2 linked regions of the Archangium violaceum genome follow. The protein of the gene in region 2 interacts with the protein of the main gene of each other region in a pairwise test. Links are inferred from orthologs where the notes say so. Each region holds a gene or a part of one and is shown on either strand. Other genes may lie near its edges.

The links.
Region 1: the proteins of dnaA (region 2) and dnaB interact in binary tests that used the Escherichia coli proteins (3 or more experiments, as listed by UniProt). The link is inferred for Archangium violaceum from one-to-one orthologs.

Annotation. Positions count from the first base shown.
Region 1 is NZ_CP069338.1:7,688,596-7,694,657, forward strand. Bases 3,217-6,016 are described here. They hold dnaB (replicative DNA helicase), read right to left. Parts: upstream 5,416-6,016; coding sequence 4,018-5,415; downstream 3,217-4,017. Other genes in these bases: JQX13_RS32950 (gamma-glutamyl-gamma-aminobutyrate hydrolase family protein), read left to right, coding at 3,217-3,252; thiD (bifunctional hydroxymethylpyrimidine kinase/phosphomethylpyrimidine kinase), read left to right, coding at 3,249-3,989; rplI (50S ribosomal protein L9), read right to left, coding at 5,580-6,016. Also shown: ATP-dependent chaperone ClpB, read right to left, coding at 1-259; JQX13_RS32930 (hypothetical protein), read left to right, coding at 489-998; JQX13_RS32935 (hypothetical protein), read right to left, coding at 1,031-1,678; JQX13_RS32940 (DUF1844 domain-containing protein), read right to left, coding at 1,675-1,986; JQX13_RS32945 (hypothetical protein), read right to left, coding at 1,991-2,260; more of JQX13_RS32950, read left to right, coding at 2,491-3,216; more of rplI, read right to left, coding at 6,017-6,026; rpsR (30S ribosomal protein S18), read right to left, coding at 6,057-6,062. UniProt on the Escherichia coli protein: The main replicative DNA helicase, it participates in initiation and elongation during chromosome replication. Travels ahead of the DNA replisome, separating dsDNA into templates for DNA synthesis.
Region 2 is NZ_CP069338.1:3,308,414-3,314,491, reverse strand. Bases 1,830-4,645 are described here. They hold dnaA (chromosomal replication initiator protein DnaA), read left to right. Parts: upstream 1,830-2,469; coding sequence 2,470-3,822; downstream 3,823-4,645. Other genes in these bases: JQX13_RS14280 (hypothetical protein), read left to right, coding at 3,973-4,557; rpmH (50S ribosomal protein L34), read right to left, coding at 1,946-2,098; rnpA (ribonuclease P protein component), read right to left, coding at 1,830-1,932. In the rest of the region: membrane protein insertase YidC, read right to left, coding at 1-1,302; membrane protein insertion efficiency factor YidD, read right to left, coding at 1,316-1,534; more of rnpA, read right to left, coding at 1,531-1,829; JQX13_RS14275 (NAD(P)-dependent oxidoreductase), read left to right, coding at 4,716-5,342; JQX13_RS14270 (hypothetical protein), read left to right, coding at 5,465-6,078. UniProt on the Escherichia coli protein: Plays an essential in the initiation and regulation of chromosomal replication. Binds in an ATP-dependent fashion to the origin of replication (oriC) to initiate formation of the DNA replication initiation complex once per cell cycle.

The sequences.
Region 1 (6,062 bases), 4.4 Mb from region 2 along the record:
GCAGCCGCTGGCTGAGCATCGCGCCTTCGCCGCCCTGCATCCTCGGCAGCTTCTGGAGCGTCTCCCCCAACCGGCCGGCGAACAGTTTGACATCCACGCCAATCTTGCGGAGCAGCGGCTCGACGATGCCGTCCTTCTGTCCGAGCAGTGCCGTCGCGAGGTGCTCCGGCTCATAGTTCGGATTGTCGGCCCGCCGGGCCAGGGACTGTCCCTCTTGAATGGCCTCCTGCGCCTTCACTGTGTATTTGTCGAGTCGCATGTCACCAACGTAAGGGTCGGGGACCCCTTGGCAAGCACGCGCGGCCCCCCCTACCTTTCACGTCCCGTGCGGCCCGGATGGTTGGATCCTCCACGTTCTTCCAGGCTCTCCGGGAGTTGCCTTTCCCAGGTCAGCCCGGGTATATGCCCGCCCGCACACCGGGGGGCATCCACTGGAAGCGCATGGCGGTTATCTCATTCGAGTTGAATCCCTGGGCGGCCTGAAGCTGATGGAGCTGGCCCGGCAGGCGCTTGCCGAGGATGGTGCCCCGGCGGACTCCCTGCTGACGGTGTCCGTCTACCGCCGGCGCAAGATCGTCCGGCTGGCCCTGGATGGACCCCACACGGCGGGGCGGAGGGGCTCGCACTGGTATAGCGAGCACCACACCCTGGCCCGATTGCTGTCCAGGGAGGTGGGCGTCACCGTCCACTCCTACGTGTACGACCCCCAGGAGTACGAGGAGGTCAAGGCCTTCGGAGGAGGGCAGCACGTCGGTGGGGAGCGCCTGCTGTACGACGAGGTGGAGCTTCCCGAGTGCCTGGACGGCGAGTTCGACGACGAGGCCTTCGCGCGGATGCAGGCCCAGTGGCCGATGGGCCACCTGGCGTGGGTCTTCGGGGTGGAGCGCGAGCTGCTGCTGCAACTGCACCGCATGCAGGGGACGAGGCTGGTGCTCAACGGCTCGGGGCCGGATTCACCGTCTCCCCTGGATCAGCTGCTGCGAGGCGTCCCGGCCTGAGGCCCTGAGGAGGGCCCGGCGCGAGGAGGTGCTCAGTCCTCTTCTTCGGCGAGATCGCCGTCCAGGAGGCTGACGGCCTGGCGGACGTGTTCGCTGCGGAAGTACTGGCCGAGCAGGGCGAAGGTGCCGGCGACGAGCGCCGTCAGCCCCACCGCGCTGGCGGAGACGAGCCAGGGCATGACCTGGAGGTGATCGGCGGCCGGACCCTGGAACTCGGGGAGGGTCCTCATGGCCTCGACCATGACGGGGCCCATGCGCCGGGCCACCACGGCCCCCTGGGCTCCGTCGATGGTGCGCAGCAGGGCCGCGGTGATGGCGGCTCCCCCGAGCATCCGGCGCATCCGTTCCAGGGGGAGCCCATCGGGGCGGAGCATCCGGCCCGCGGCGACGAAGACGAGGGCACAGGCCACCGAGAGCGCCCCCAGGGTGAGCGCGCGCGACTCGCGCATGGGCTCGAGCGCGGCGAGCTGCGCGTCGGCGATGCGTGCGTCGATGGAGGGATCGCCCACGATGGAGAAGTTCGACGAGCCGCTGGCCTCCCTGAATTCCGAGAGCCGGCTGAGCCCCATGGACTCACTCAGGGCGAAGAAGCCCGTGAAGGCGGAGAGCACGAGGCAGACGAACGCCGCGAAGCGGATGCCTCGCGGCAGGCCCTGGGAGGGGGAGACCGGTCGACTCACCGCTTGCTCGCCTCCACGAAGCGCAGGCGCAGGTCGGCGAGGAGGTTGTCGAAGAGCTGCTGCTCCTCGGACGTGAGGTTGCCGCGCGTCTTGTCGTGCAGCATTCCCAGCAGATCCAGGCTCTGCCGGGCGAGAATCAAATCCCGCTCGGACCTGCCCGTCTCCGGATTGGGCGCCTCACCCAGGTGGATGAGGGCGCTGGAGGCCAGGCCGATGAGGAAGGTGCTGAAGGTGATGGGCGCCTCGGGCGCGCTCTGCCGCGCCTCGCCCTTCATCACGAACGTCTCTCCGCGCTTCTCCTCGCTCATGGCGTCACTCGGCCGACTCGGAGTCCTTGTCGCCCTCGTCCTCCTCGTCCTCGAGATCCTCGTCGTCGTCCTCGTCGTCGAAGTCCTCGTCGTCGAAGTCCTCGTCGTTCTCGAGCTCGTCGTGCATCACCGTCTCGACGGGGACGGCCTTCTCGGCCACGTCCGGCAGGGACTCGATGTGGTGCTGGTACGCCTTCTCGTCCAGCTCGCCACTGCGCAGGTAGCGGTCGGCCGTGCGCTTGTCGAGGTACTTGGGGTCTGTCGTATCGGCCATCGTCAACTCCTCGGAATCTCTTGGAAAAGGGCGCGCCACCTTATAGCAGGGCTGCCCTCTGTCAACGCCACTGAACCCACACCCGTCCCGGAGCCGATGAACGTTCCCCTCGTTCCATCCCTTCCCCGAGGTTCGTTCTCGCTCGCCGAGGACATTGCCGAGCGCGTCCGGCGCCTTTCCTCTGCTTTTGACAGGGGCGCCCTGGGGGCTAGCCTCGCGAGCGGAGACGTATGACGCACAAACTTCATGGCCAGCCTCCGCGCCGGCCGAACATCGGTATCACCCCGGACTACAGCGCGAACCGGCCGGACTCGGCGTTCGCGTACTACGAGCTGAAGGTGCCCTACGCGGACGCGGTACTGCGCGCGGGGGGCCTGCCCTTCGTGCTGCCGTACTCGGACGAGCTGGCGTGCGTGGACGCGTACCTGGATCGTATCTCCGGGCTGCTCGTCACGGGCGGGGCCTTCGACATTCCGCCCGAGGCCTATGGTGAGACGGCCCGTGAGGGCATGGGGCCGCTGAAGCTGTCGCGCACCGCCTTCGAGACGGCGCTGATGCGTGGGGCGCTCAAGCGCAACATGCCGGTGCTGGGCATCTGCGGGGGCATGCAGCTGCTCAACGTGGTGCTCGGAGGCACGCTGCACCAGGACATCGGCCGCGAGGTGCAGGGGGCACACGAGCACGAGCAGAAGCACGACCGGACCCAGCCGCAGCACCCGGTGGACGTGCGAGAGGGGACGCTCCTGGCGGATGCGGTCGGCCGGGGTCAGCTGATGGTGAACTCCACGCACCACCAGGCGGCGTGCCGCATGGGCCCCCAGGTGGTGGTGAGCGCGGTGTCACCGGATGGGGTGGTGGAGGCCATCGAGTCGCCCCAGCACGCCTTCGCATTGGGTGTGCAGTGGCACCCGGAGTTGATGCTCAACACGGTGCCGGTGAACGTGGGCGTGTACCGGGCGTTCATCCAGAAGGCACGCGAGCACCGGCGGTGACTGGGGCGCCGCGCATCCTGCTGTGCGCGGGCCACGAGCCCACGGGACGAGCGGGGCTGCTCTCGGACGTGGCGGCGGTGCGGGCGCTCGGTGGGGCGCCCGTGGCGGTGCCATCCGCGCAGACGGCGCAGGGGCGGGGAACCTTCCTGTACCAGTCCACGCCGCCGCGCGTGTTGAGGGCCCAGGTGAAGGCGGCGCTCGAGCTGGGGCCGCTGCACGCGGTGAAGCTGGGCCAGGTGCCCGGGCCGTCGCAGCTGGCCGCGCTGCGCGAGGCGCTCGAGGGCGTGGACGCGTGGTGGGTGGTGGACCCGGTCGTGCGGACCTCGAGGGGCGAGTCACTCTCGAAGCTGACGCGGCGGCACTACCTGTCGCTGGCGGGACCGAAGGTGGTGCTCACCCCGAACCTGGACGAGGCGGCGTGGCTGCTCGGCGGGGGAGCGGTGCGCACGGTGGAGGAGGCTCGCGAGGCGGGGAGGGCGCTGGTGGCCCACGGCTTCGGCGCGGTGCTGGTGAAGGGCGGGCACCGGGCCACGGGGGCGGTGGACGTGCTGTGCCTGCCGGAGCGGGACGTGGTGCTGGAAGGCACTCGATTGGAGCGCCCACCCGAGCGCCGGGGGACGGGCTGTCGGCTGGCCTCGGCCTTCGCGGTGGAGCTGGGCAGGGGCAGGCCGCCCACTGCCGCCGCGCGCCGGGCGAAGGCCCATGTGACGCGCTACCTGCGCTCCGGCCGTGACTGAGCTTCCGGGATCGTAGGCCGCACGCGGCCTACTCCATGCGGGCCCGGCTCTCGAAGCGCGTGTACTCGGCGAGGAAGACCAGGTCGATGTCTCCGATGGGGCCGTTACGCTGCTTGGCGATGACGAGCTGCACGGGGATCGCCGTGGTTCCGCCACCCCCACCGCCGCCTCCTCCTCCGCCACCCCCGCCGCCGCCCTCGCCCTCGGTCTGGTCCTCGCGGTGGATGAACATCACCACGTCGGCGTCCTGCTCGATGGCGCCCGACTCACGCAGGTCCGAGAGCATCGGCTTGCCGCCCTTGCGCTCCTCCACCTTACGGCTGAGCTGCGAGAGCGCGATGATGGGCACCTCCAGCTCCTTGGCCAGCTGCTTGAGCGCGCGGGAGATCTCCGCGATTTCCAGCTGGCGGCTCTCCACCTTGCCCTTCTGGTGCATCAGCTGGAGGTAGTCGATGACGATCAGCGACAGCCGCGGATCCCTCTGCTTGAGCCGCCGCGCCTTGGCGCGCAAGTCGAACGGGGACAGGCCGCCCGAGTCGTCGATGTAGATGGGGGCGTTGTAGAGCTTGCCCGCCATCTCCTGGAACTTCTCCTCGTCATGTGGGGTGAGCCGGCCGCCGCGCAGCTTCTTCATGTCCACACGCGCGCTCGAGGCCAGCAGACGCATGAGCAGCTGATCCGCGGGCATTTCCAGGCTGAAGATGGCCGCAGCCTTCGGCTCCTCCGCGAGCCCCACGTGCGTGGCGATGTTCATCGCGAAGGACGTCTTTCCGCAGCCGGGGCGCGCCGCGAGGATGATGAGCTCGCCGCCGTGCAGTCCCGTGAGCTGGTTGTCCAGGTCGACGTAACCCGTCGACAGGCCGGTGATGCCCGTCGTCGCGGTCTTCATCTTGTCCAGGAGGTCCAGCGTGTGCTCCATCAGCTCGCTGACGGGCCGCAGATCTCCCTCGCGCTTCTTCTCCGCCAGGTTGAAGACCTTGCGCTCGGCCTCGTCCAGCAGCACGTCCAGCTCGCCCGTCTCCTGGCTCGCGAGCTCCTGGATCTCCCGCCCCACGCCGGCCAGCCTCCGCCGGATGGCCTGGTCCTTGACGATCTTCGCGTACTGGATGACGTTGCCCGGCACGGGCACCATCTGGTCCAGGCTCATCAGGTAGGCCGGGCCACCCACTCCCGCCAGCTGCCCGAGCACCTTCAGCTCCTCGGCCAGCGTCAGGTGGTCCACCTGCCGTGAGGAGCCGTCCAGCTTGAGCATCGCGGCGAAGATCTGCGAGTGCGCCGGACTGGCGAAGTCGTCCGGGTGCACCACCTCCGCGATGCTGGCGACGATCGTGTTGTCCGCGAGCACCGCGCCCAGCACCGCGCGCTCCGCGGCGAGGTCCTCGTGGGATTTCCTGCCACCGGTCCGAATATCGAGGATGTTGTCCATGGGTGCCCGGCCAGTATACCGCGTCGCTACAGGTCTGTAGCGAGCACCTTGGCAGCGGCCTCCGACATGCCAGGGCGGGTGGACTGGCTCCCTCCCGCAAAAGGAAGGGCCGCCCGGGAGTCGAATCCCGGACGGCCCTGGTGCTTCACAGGCGGGGGGAGGGCTCAGGCCTCCGCCGCGACCTCGACCTTGATCTTCGCCGCCACGTCGCGGTGCAGCCGCAGCTCCACCTCGTACTGACCCGTGGCCTTGATGGGCTCGGCCAGGTGCAGCTGGCGGCGGTCCACCGTCTGGCCCTGGGCGGCGAGCGCCTCGGCGATGTCCAGCACGGTGACGGAGCCGTACAGCTTGTCCTGCTCACCCACCTTGCGGCGGATGGTGACCTTCACCGCGCCCAGCTTCTTGGCCTGCTCCTCGGCGGCGCCCTTCAGCTTGGCGTTGCGCGCCGAGATGACAGCGCGCTCGTGCTCGAGCTGGCGCACGTTCTGCTCGGTGGCCAGCACCGCGAGCTTGCGCGGCAGCAGGTAGTTGCGGCCGAAGCCGTCCTTCACCGTCACGAGCTCCCCGGACTTGCCCAGGTTCGCGACGTCCTCACGAAGAATGACCTTCATGTGATGTCTCCGTTCGTTCGAGGGGCCGGGCTAGCC
Region 2 (6,078 bases):
GACCATGGAGCGGTGGGTGAGGGGCAAGAGGAGCGTCTTCACCAACACGGTGAGCAGGATGACGGCCACGCCCCAGTTGCCCACCAGGCCGTGGAAGAACTTCATGATGGTGACCAGCAGCTTGGCGATGACCGCCCACATGCCGTAGTCGATCGTCTCCGTGAGCTGAGGGGCGTAGGCGGAGGCGGTGAGGCCGGCGGCCTCGCGCACGGCCGGGCCGGGCACGGCGCCGAGCAGGTCCGGATCCTTCGGCCCCAGGTAGCCGCCGAAGCGGTACGTCACCGTCTGGCCGGCGGCGGCGGTGAGCGGGAAGCTGGCGACGACGCCGCGCGCCTCGGGGGTGGCCACGAGCTCGCAGCGGCCCTGCTGCGCGCCCTCGAGCGGGTAGAGCGCGGAGAGGAAGTACTGCTGGTCGATGCCGAAGAAGTGCACCGGGCCGCGCAGCTCCTCCGGCTCCGGCTGACCCTGATCCGGCGCCAGCTTGTGCTTCTCCTCGCCCACGTGGCACGAGGCGTAGCTGAGGTTGCCCACGCCGCCGAAGAAGGACGGGGCGTGCTCGCTGTCCGGGCTGATGGCGCGGTTGTAGTGCACCTGCAGCTCACCGGTGACCGGCTGCCCCGAGACGTTCTTCACCTCGAGGGTGTAGAGGAGCTCGAAGCCCTCCTTCGGCCACTGGATGCTCTTGGTCACCTCCCACGGCCCCTGGCGCGTGGTGAAGGTGGTGGCGCCCTGGCTCGCGTCCGTCTCGGCCACCGCGTAGCGCGCGTCGGCCGGCAGGGGCTGGGGGCCCGTGATGGAGATGGCCAGCGGCAGCGCCTGGCCCTGCACCGGCTGCGCCAGGTTCATCTGAGGCGGCGGCGGCACCTTGCCCCCGAAGAGCAGCTTGTAGCCCTCGGCGATGGAGACCTGCTGCTGCTCGCGCATCTTCTCGCCCTGGAGCACCGCCGAGGTGAGGCCCGCGCCCTGGGTGGAGAAGGTGTAGTGCGCCCACTGACGCTCGAAGTTCAGCGTGCGCACGGGCGGAGGCGGCGCGGCGTCGGCCACGGCCCCCTCGGTGCCCGTCCCGGCGGGCGGCGGCGTCCCCGCCGTCCCCGTGTCCCCACCGGCGGTGGGAGCGGGTGTGCCCGCGTCGGTGGCGGCGACCATCTGCCCGGCGTCCGCGACTCCGGCCTCGGGCGGTGGCGCGTTTTTCGAGAGGAGGAAGGTGTAGGCGAAGGTGAGGCCCATCGCGAGCGCGAGTGCCACCAGCAGTCGCCGTTGGGAGTCAGCCGAGTTGGGCGAGAGCGGATCCAGATCGTTCATATAAGAGAGGCGGTCAGGGAACGGGGTCGAAGCCGCCGGGGTGGAAGGGCTGGCAGCGCAGCAGGCGCCAGACGATGAGGCGCACACCGCGGAGGGCACCATGCTTCTTCAGCGCCTCCAGGGCGTACACGGAGCAGGTGGGGTGGAAGCGGCAGGCCGGGGGCAGCAACGGCGACAGCCACCGCTTGTAGAAACGGATGGGGAGCGCGAGCAGGTAGGCGAGCGGGCTCATCGGGCGGACTCCCGGGGGCCTGACGGAAACAACCTCTGCAGCTTGCGGGTGACTCCATCGAAGGCGCGCGACATTTCCGGGAAGGATGCGTCCTTGGCGGACTGACGCACGACCAGGACTACGTCCACACCGGAAGGCCATTGCTGGCGGCGCTTGCGGAAGAGCTCTCGCAGGAGCCGACGCAGGCGGGCACGCACCACGGCATTGCCCACCTTGGTGGAGACGGTGAGGCCCACGCGGCTGTAGGGCCGTCCGTTGGGCCTGGCGAGCCCCAGGAGACAGTCGGAGGGAATCTTCTGACCGTTCTCCTGGACCTCGAGGAACTCGCGCCGCCGGAGCAGGCGCAGGGCCTTGGGAAAGCGCTCGTCGCGAGGTGGCGCCTGGCCCTCGGCCTTCACGCGAGCGTCCCGGCTACTTCTTGTAAGCGGAGACCACCAGGCGCTTGCGGCCCTTGGCGCGGCGGCGGCTGAGGACGTCCTGGCCCGCGCGGGTGGAGTTGCGCTTGCGGAACCCGTGGGTGCGGTTGCGCTTGATCTTCGAGGGCTGGTAGGTGCGCTTGGACACGGCTGAACTCCTGGGACGACGGGGCGCCCACCGCACGGGCGGGCACCCTTATCCATAAAGCAAAGGAAGGCGGCGCTCGTAACCCGATCTCCCACCCAAGTCAACGCCGGATCACTCCCGCCTGTCCGATCGGGGATGGAGGCCACCCTTTTGCACCCCACACCCGGGGTGAAGCGGGGTGGGAGTGGGAACGCTGGGGCCACAACCGTTGGAGGGGGCGGGGGATTCCGCGCCGGGCGCTGCGATCAGAAGGGGGGCCGTAGGGGTGCGGAATGTCTGGGGTAGGGGCCGCAAACTTGATCGCCCAGGGGGGGGCTGTTAGCACGGACGGCCCCCTGCCTGGTGATCCACCAGCGCATCGGAGCCCTACCGTGAACGCGCTCGCCCAAACCCTGCCCCCACCGCCAAGTGCCGAGATTCTCTGGGAAAGGATGCTGGACTGCCTGAAGCAGGACAAGCGGGACTACGCGCTCGGGTGGATCGGAAAGATGCAGCCCCTGGAGGTGCGCGGGGACACGCTGGTGCTGGCGGTGCCGGACCGGTTCTACCAGGACTGGGTGGATGACCATTACCGGGGGCTGCTCGAGTCGACGCTGGCGCGGGTGACGGACACGCCCGCCCGGCTGGGCTACGAGGTGGTGCCGGGCCTGGCGCCTCCGCCGGAGCTCAAACTCGCACCGGAGGTCAAGTCCGCGGGGACCCGGCCGCCCCGGCTCAACGCCCGCTTCACCTTCCAGAGCTTCGTGGTGGCCGACAGCAACCAGCTCGCCGCGGCGGCCGCGCACGCGGTGGCCGAGAGCCCGGGCCGGGCCTACAACCCGCTCTACATCTATGGTGGGACGGGGCTGGGCAAGACGCACCTGCTGCACGCCATCGGCAATAAAATCTGGGAGAGGGATCAGACGCAGCGGGTGGTGTACCTGTCGAGCGAGCAGTTCACCAACGAGTACATCGAGAGCGTGCGCGAGCAGCGGATGCCGGAGTTCCGCCGGAAGTTCCGCGAAGAGTGCGACGTGCTGATGATCGACGACGTGCAGTTCCTGGGACGCAAGGAAGAGACGCAGCGGGAGTTCTTCCACACGTTCAACACACTGCACGAGCAGGGCAAGGCCATCATCCTCACGAGCGACATGGTGCCGGCGGAGGTGCCCGGGCTGGAGGAGCGGCTGCGCAGCCGCTTCAGCATGGGGCTCATCACGGACATCCAGGAGCCGAGCTTCGAGACGCGGGTGGCCATCCTCCAGAAGAAGGCGGTGATGGAGGGGTTGGATCTGCCGGACGAGGTGGCGCACTTCATCGCCCGGAGCTTCCAGAAGAACGTGCGGGAGCTGGAGGGGGCGCTGGTGAAGGTGAGCGCCATCCACTCGCTGTCGAGGCACCCGGTGACGGTGGACTTCGCCTCGCACGTGCTCAAGGACGTGCTGCCGACGCGGCAGGTCGTGGACGTGGAGAGCATCCAGAAGGAAGTGGCCCGCTACTACAAGGTGCCGGTGGAGGCGTTGAAGGAGGACCGGCGGCACAAGGCGCTGGCGCACGCGCGGCAGGTGGCGATGTACCTGAGCCGCAAGCTGACGAAGGGCTCGTTCCCGGAGATCGCCGCGAGGTTCAGCAAGGACCACTCGACGGTGATCTCGGCGGTGCGCAAGGTGGAGAAGCTGCGGGAGACGGACGCGGCGGTGAAGCGCGAGCTGGACGAGCTGGAAGCAAGGCTGACGGGAGAGTGAGCCCCCCTCCCCTCTCCCCCTGGGAGAGGGACGGGGTGAGGGTATGCGGCCCCGAGCTGAAGTCCGTACACCTGACCTGACTGGTGACTTGACTTGAGGTGACTTGATGAGTCAACCTACTCGCGAAGTCACCACGGGAGGTGTGTGTCGATGGATCGTTCCATGTCGGTTCCCACGGGAGTGGGAGAGCATTCCCTCACGCCGGGCGAGCAGCGGATCCTGACCCTGATGGAGCAGGGCCAGCAGCGCCTGGAGCAAGGCCAGCAACTCCTGGAACAGCGCCTGCAGGGCATGGACCAGCGCCTGCAATCGTTGGAGCACGGCCAGCAGCGTACGGAGCAGCAACTCAAGGAGTTGACGCTCAAGGTAGACCATGAAGCCGCCGCCAGCAGGATACGAGACCTGCAGTTGGCCGCGGATCTCCAGGGTCTCCGACACGACAACCAGGAGCGGCTCGTCCGACTCCAGGGGCAGCTCGAACAATCCCTGCAGAAGACGCAGGAGTCGGTGCTCACAACCTTGTACTTCGAGACGAACAAGCTCCGGACCGAGTTCTCCGAACGGTTCGACCGGCACAACGCACGCCTGGAAATCGTGGAGCAGACGCTCGAGCTGTACGGTGAGCGCATCCGTGACAACACGCAGGCCCTCCAGGGCCAACGGGAGGACGTGAGGAAGCAGACGACCGGGGTCGAGGGCCTGGCCCAGGCGCCCCGGACGCTCGAGACCCCCTAGGGCCAGAGGCTCTTGCGGACAACCCGGCACCAGGAGCGCTATATGACGGGCCGCGCTCGTTCCTGGCAGGGCCGAGGGTGATGGAGCCAGAGCGGACTCCGCGACACCCACCGGACCGGCCCTCCGCTCGGGGAACGGGTCACGGAGGAGTAACACCCATGCGGTTGACGGTCTTCGGAGCGACGGGTCGGGTCGGGCACACGCTGGTGCACGATGCGGTGGCGCAGGGGCACGAGGTGACGGCCTATGTGAGGGACCCGCAGCGGCTGGGAGTGAAGCATGGGCGGCTGTTCGTGAAGAAGGGCAGCCTGGAGGACGGCACCGCCGTGGCCGAGGCGGTGCGCGGCTCGGAGGTCGTGGTGAGCGCCATCGGGGCGCGCGACGCGACGCACGCGGTGACGGTGGTGACGCAGGCCACCCGGTCCATCGTGGCGGCGATGAAGGCCGAGGGTGTCCAGCGGCTCGTGACGGTGGGCGCGGCGGGACTGCTGCCCCACCCGGCGGGTGGCCTCACTGGAGAGCACGGCCTGCCGCCCTTCCTGCGTTACGCCTTCGAGGATCACCGCGGCGCCCTGCAGGTGCTCCAGGAGAGCGGACTGGACTGGGTGGTGGTGTGCCCGCCCGTCATGCCCAGCGGCGTGAAGACGGGCAAGTACCGCACCGCCGTGGAGGCGCTGCCCACGGGCGGCCGTCAGGTGTACCCCGAGGACGTGGCGGACTTCACCCTCAAGGTGGCCACCAGCAACGAGCTCCACCGCGTGCGCGTGGGCATCGTCGGAGACTGAGCCGCCCCGGCCTGGGGGCGGTGAGCTCCGGTGCGAGTGGCCGCTCTTCGACCTCGGGGGTCATCCAGGCGCGGTGGCCCGAAGACGTGGCCGGACGTCCCTGGTACCGCACCCACGAGCCCATGAACCTTCGCGCCCCTTCGCTCCGTCAGACATTGCTGTCCGCCGCCACCCTGGCCGTCACCGCCTGTGGGGGTGGAGAGGGCGCCTCGTTGCGCTTCTCCGTCAACGAGTCCCAGTCCGCCCAGGCCGCCCGTGCGCTCGTCCAGGGCGCGGAGACGCCGGCTCCCCTCGAGGCTCCCACGTTCCGCTCCAGCGACGGCGTCACCTTCACGCTGACGGAGGCCCGCATCCACCTGAAGGACATCCGCCTGGAGCTCCCCCAGGGGACGAAGTGCGCCGAGGTGCGCGGCCTGCTCTCGGGCGCCACCTGCAAGGGCGGCGAGTCCGGCAGCGGCTCGGGGACGGTGCTCATCCCCGGCCCCCTCATCGTGGACCTGATGACGGGTACCACCCTGCCGGATCTGTCCGGTCTGCGCCTGCCCGCGGGTACCTACAAGCGCATCGACTTCCGTCTGGACAAGGCCAAGGCCGAAGAGGTGGCCAGTGGCGAGCCCCTCGTGGGCTATAGCCTCCGGGTGAAGGCCCGCTTCACCCGGGATGACACCGACAACACGCTGGAGCTGAAGCTCGGCTTCAGCGAGGACGCGCGCTTCGAGTCCGCCACCGGTGTCGA